2 regions of the Chromobacterium sp. HL1 genome follow, and region 2 is predicted to be linked to the other one. Evidence: predicted binding sites of a transcription regulator. Region 2 holds the regulator's gene; the other holds the start of a gene.
What was found. The regulator sigma-54, encoded in region 2, starts transcription at its own class of promoters, with help from an activator protein. The targets are predictions, from matches to a motif close to CTGGCACGCTTCATGCTT.
Positions count from the first base shown of each region.

Region 1: AB1Z25_RS01180 (pilin) is a predicted target of sigma-54. The motif match lies at 1,733-1,750, and genes of this name have one in related genera.

Region 1 covers NZ_CP162399.1:239,186-241,635, reverse strand. The annotation lists gene AB1Z25_RS01185 (PglL family O-oligosaccharyltransferase) at 1-1,118, opposite strand, end outside; gene AB1Z25_RS01180 (pilin) at 1,178-1,648, opposite strand; gene AB1Z25_RS01175 (adenosylmethionine--8-amino-7-oxononanoate transaminase) at 1,894-2,450, shown strand, end outside.
Region 2 covers NZ_CP162399.1:807,712-810,161, forward strand. The annotation lists gene hpf (ribosome hibernation-promoting factor, HPF/YfiA family) at 1-136, opposite strand, end outside; gene AB1Z25_RS03715 (RNA polymerase factor sigma-54) at 204-1,625, opposite strand; gene lptB (LPS export ABC transporter ATP-binding protein) at 1,629-2,357, opposite strand; gene lptA (lipopolysaccharide transport periplasmic protein LptA) at 2,354-2,450, opposite strand, start outside.

The DNA.
Region 1 (2,450 bases), 570 kb from region 2:
AAAAAAAGATTTTGAGCACTTTGCTGCCCTTTAAAAAAGTAAGGAACCAAACAAAAAACTACGCCTCCTCCAAGCAACAACGTACCAACAAGGCCAGTCTCAGCAAGAAGTTGGAATACTATATTATGACTATGCACAAACAACCAGCTCTCTGGCACCTTTGGCCACCCACCGTACGTTTCCAGCCATACAGAATGCCAAGAATAGCCTCCAAGTCCCACACCCCAAACAGGATGATCCAAAAAAACTTGCCAGGCTTTACTCCACTCAACCCTACGACGAGCCCCACCTCCCCCCTCACTTATTCTATCTAAACCACTATTCACATTAATAGGCAACCCAATACTCTGTAACAATTCTAAAATACCATGATTAAGAACCTGAAATACAAATATCAACAAAACAACAAAAACCAGTCCACAACACATCCGCCTTACACTTACACTCCCCCTATTACTCTTTAACCAAAAATACACAAGAATTATAAACCCAGTGGCATAAAGCAGTGGAAGTCTAGCTCCACTCCATGTAACAAGAAGTGCCAAGCATACAGTTGCGGGGACAAAGAAATAAATTCGCAAGGCCTTTACCCCAAACAGATAGCTTGCCGCAGCCATCCCCCAGCATAAAAACTGTGCAAACTGATTTCTTTGCCCAAAATTCCCCATAGCTTCAGGCTGACCTAGCGAGCTAAACAGAAATAAACCTTTAAAATACCAGGCAACTCCTAACACTTGAGAAAGCCCTATAATAGCCTGTAAAAGTGACGCTAAAAATATTGCGAATGCAAGCAGACTTACCAATTCACCTCTAGCCGCAGTCCCATAGCCACTCACAACCAGAGCAAGCCAAGCAAAAACAAAAAACATTGCGGAGAATAACGGAACAACCTCATTAACGCTAAACAAAAGCAATACAGAAAAAGCACAACACACCCCAAAAGCAACAGAAAGCCTATTTTCTTTTAAATCAACATCGCTAAGCAAAAAAAACAGACCAATCAAAAACAAGCAGGATGCATTAGTTAGCCAGTCAGGAGATACTGAAAAATGCCATGCATTAAAAAATGGCAAAACCACTGAAAACACTAAGAACAAGCTTGCGTATTTATGCCTCATCCCATGCGCCATATCAAATAAAAACGGACAGCAAAGCTGTCCGGAAATTTAATTATAAATTAACGACATTCTGGAGGCGAATAGCTAGCGGATAGAGTAGCCGCGGCCGGCGCACTTGTTTTACCAGAAGCATAACAAGTCCAAATAATTGGAGAGCTTGGAACCGTACTACCTGTGGCAGTACCTGCCAGAGCACTACCACTAGAAGTAGGAACAAGTGAAAGAGTATTAGAGCCAGAAGCTGCCACATTCGTGTTATAGGCAATATCAATACGCCCTGTCGTCACATCAATATTAATTGTATTGACACTCTTTGCACCAGATACAGAAGTATAGCCACTGCCAAAAGCCGAACCATTAGAAGCGTTCTCAGCAACAGCCAGTTTTGCGGCCGAAGCGAGAGTCAGGCCCTCAGTAACACGAGCACGAATCGTATAGTTTTGATAGGCAGGTATCGCGATAGCAGCCAAAATACCAATGATTGCGACAACGATCATCAGTTCAATCAGGGTAAAACCTTGCTGATTCAGTCTATTCATTGCAATCTCCATGAGCTTTCAGTAAGAGTCTGTACCTTCAAGCAAGCTTGCTGCACAGAACTACCCAACTAAACCTAGCAGAAAGCATGCCATAAGCAAATTCCTTGCTACAATTGGCGCTAACTAACAGCTCCATTTTCAATTTACGCCAACATGTGACTATTTTTGTCACATCTCCTAGGCTACAGATACCCCTATGTTAGGATTGCGTCCATCATCAAAATATTGATCTAGAAATGAATAACCAAACTTGGCTGCAGCGCAGCTTCAACACCGTCTGGCACCCCTGCACCCAGATGAAACGTCATGAGGCTTTGCCCATCGTGCCCATCGCCAGCGCCGACGGCGTCTGGCTGAGCGACTTCGACGGCAAGCGCTATCTGGACGGGGTCAGCTCCTGGTGGGTCAATCTGTTTGGCCATGGCCAGCCTCGGATCAAGCAGGCGATCAAGGATCAGCTGGACAAGCTCGAGCACGTGATGTTGGCAGGCTTTACGCATCAGCCCGTGGTGGAGCTGTCGGAACGTCTGGCCAAGCTCAGCGGCCTGGCCCACGTGTTCTATGGATCCGACGGCGCCAGCGCCACGGAAATTGCGCTCAAGATGAGCTTCCACTATTGGCGCAACCAGGGGCAAGCGGACAAAACACGTTTCATCAGTCTGGAAAACAGTTACCACGGCGAAACCGTCGGCGCCCTGGCCGTGACCGACGTTCCCTTGTTTTCCAACACCTATGCAGGCTTGCTGAAGCCGGGCCTGCGCGCGCCGTCTCCGGACGCCCGCCGCGCGCAGCA
Region 2 (2,450 bases):
GTTTATCAACAGACAGAGTAACGGAAATGTCGATCACATGGTCGACATGTCGAGTAACGCGCTCCATTTTGGTTTCAACGTATTCGCGCAGGGCGGGAGTTACTTCCAGATGCAGTCCAGTTACTTTGAGGTTCATACCCTAGCTCCTTCTGGTGTTGACAGTCCGGTCGGGTCGGCCGGATCGCTGTATTCCGCCGCCTGGGTCACAGCGTCTTGCGCTGGTTGACCGGCGGTATCTGCATGGCTTCACGATACTTGGCTATCGTGCGTCTGGCAACTTGTATTCCCTGTTTGGCCAGCGCTTCGACCAGGGCGCTGTCGGACAGCGGTTTGCTCGGCGATTCGGCGTCGATCAGGCTGCGGATGTGGGCCTTGATCGCGGTGGCGGAGCACTCGCCGCCGCTGTCGGTTTCCAGCGCGCTGCCGAAGAAATACTTGAGCTCGAACAGGCCGCGCGGGCAGAGCAGGTATTTCTGGGTGGTGACCCGGGACACCGTGGATTCATGCAGGCCCAGCTCGTCCGCGATGTCGCGCAGAATCAGCGGGCGCATGGCCACTTCGCCGTGTTCAAAGAACGATTGCTGCCGTTCAACGATAGCTTCCGCCACTTTCAGGATAGTGTCAAATCGCTGCTGGATGTTCTTCACCAGCCATTTGGCCTCCTGCAGCCGCGAGGACATTTCGCCGTTGCCGCCGCGGTTTTCCGCCAGCAGCCGCGCGTACATCTGGTTGACGCGCAAGCGAGGCACGGCGCCGCCGTTGAGGGCGGCCACCCAGCGTCCCTTGCGTTTTCTGACCGAGACGTCGGGGATCACGTACTGGGTGTCGCTGGCGCCGAAACCGGCGGTGGGGCGGGGGTTGAGGCGGGCGATCAGCGCCTGGGCGGCGCGCAGCGCGGCGTCGTCCACGCCCAGCTGTTTTTTCAGCCGGGTGTAGTCGCGGTTGCCCAGCAAGGCCAGGTGGTCGCGGACGATGGCCAGCGCCAGGCCGCGCTGCGGCTCGTCCGGGTCCAGCCGCTGCAATTGCAGCGCCAGCGCTTCCGGCAAGGAGCGCGCGCCGACGCCGGGCGGGTCGAACTGCTGCAGCAGGCGCAGGCCTATCATCAGTTCGTCGGCCTCGATTTCCAGTTCCAGCGGCAGGTGGCTGGCGATGTCTTCCAGCGTCTGGCCCAGATAGCCGTCGTCGTCCAGCTCTTCAATCAGCAGCTGGACGATGGCCTGATCGCGCGTAGGCAGCGCCACTTCGCCCAACTGCGCCAGCAGGTGCTCGCGCAGGCTGATAGGACAGGGCACGTTCAGCATCGGGTCCAGCTCGTCGTCGCCGTCGCCGCGGCGTCCGCCGCTGCCCCAGTCGCTCAGTTCGCCGGTCTCCGCGCCGCGTTCGCCGTCGTCGCCGGAGGCGTCGTCGCGGCTTTCCGCCGGGGCCTCCGGTTCCTGGGCGGCGGCGTCCGGCGCTTCGCCCTGCGGCGCTTCGTCGCCGCGCTCCAGCAAGGGATTGTCCAGCAAGAAGCGCTCGACTTCGGTCTGCAGGTCGAGGGTGGACATCTGCAGCAGCTTGATCGATTGCTGCAGCTGCGGCGTCAGGGTCAGCTGCTGCGATACCTTGAGCTGAAGTGTCTGTTTCATCGCTTACAGGTGGAAGTGTTCGCCAAGGTAAACTTCGCGCACCTTCTCGTTGTTGACCAGTTCTTCCGGCTCGCCGGAGGCGAGCACCGAGCCTTCGCTGATGATGTAGGCGCGGTCGCAGATGCGCAGGGTTTCACGCACATTGTGGTCGGTGATCAGCACGCCGATGCCGCGTTCCTTCAGGAAGGAGATGATTTTCTGGATGTCGATCACCGCGATCGGATCGACGCCGGCGAAGGGTTCGTCCAGCAGGATGAAGCGCGGCCGGGTGGCCAGCACGCGGGCGATCTCCACGCGGCGGCGTTCGCCGCCGGACAGCGACAGCGCGCTGCTGTCGCGCAGGTGGCCGATATTGAGGTCGTCCAGCAGCAGGTCCAGTTCCTTGTCCAGTTCCTTGCCTTTGAGGCCGGACACTTCCAGGATGGCGGCGATGTTCTCCTCCACCGTCATGCGGCGGAAGATGGAGGCTTCCTGCGGCAGATAGCCGAGGCCCAGGCGCGCGCGCTGGTGGATGGGGTAGTGGGTGATCACCTGATCGTCCAGGCGAATCTCGCCGTCGTCGGCGCCGATCAGGCCGACGATCATGTAGAAGCTGGTGGTCTTGCCGGCGCCGTTGGGGCCGAGCAGGCCCACCACTTCGCCGCTGGCGATTTCCAGCGCCACGTCCTTGACCACGGTGCGTTTCTTGAAGCGCTTGCGCAGGCGCTCCACCTTGAGCACGCTTTGCGTCATTTGGCGGCTCCGCTGGCGGGTTTGGCCGTCGCCGGCTGGGAGGCGGTGTTCTTGGGCTGCAGGATCACGGTGACGCGGCCCTTGTTGGGGCCG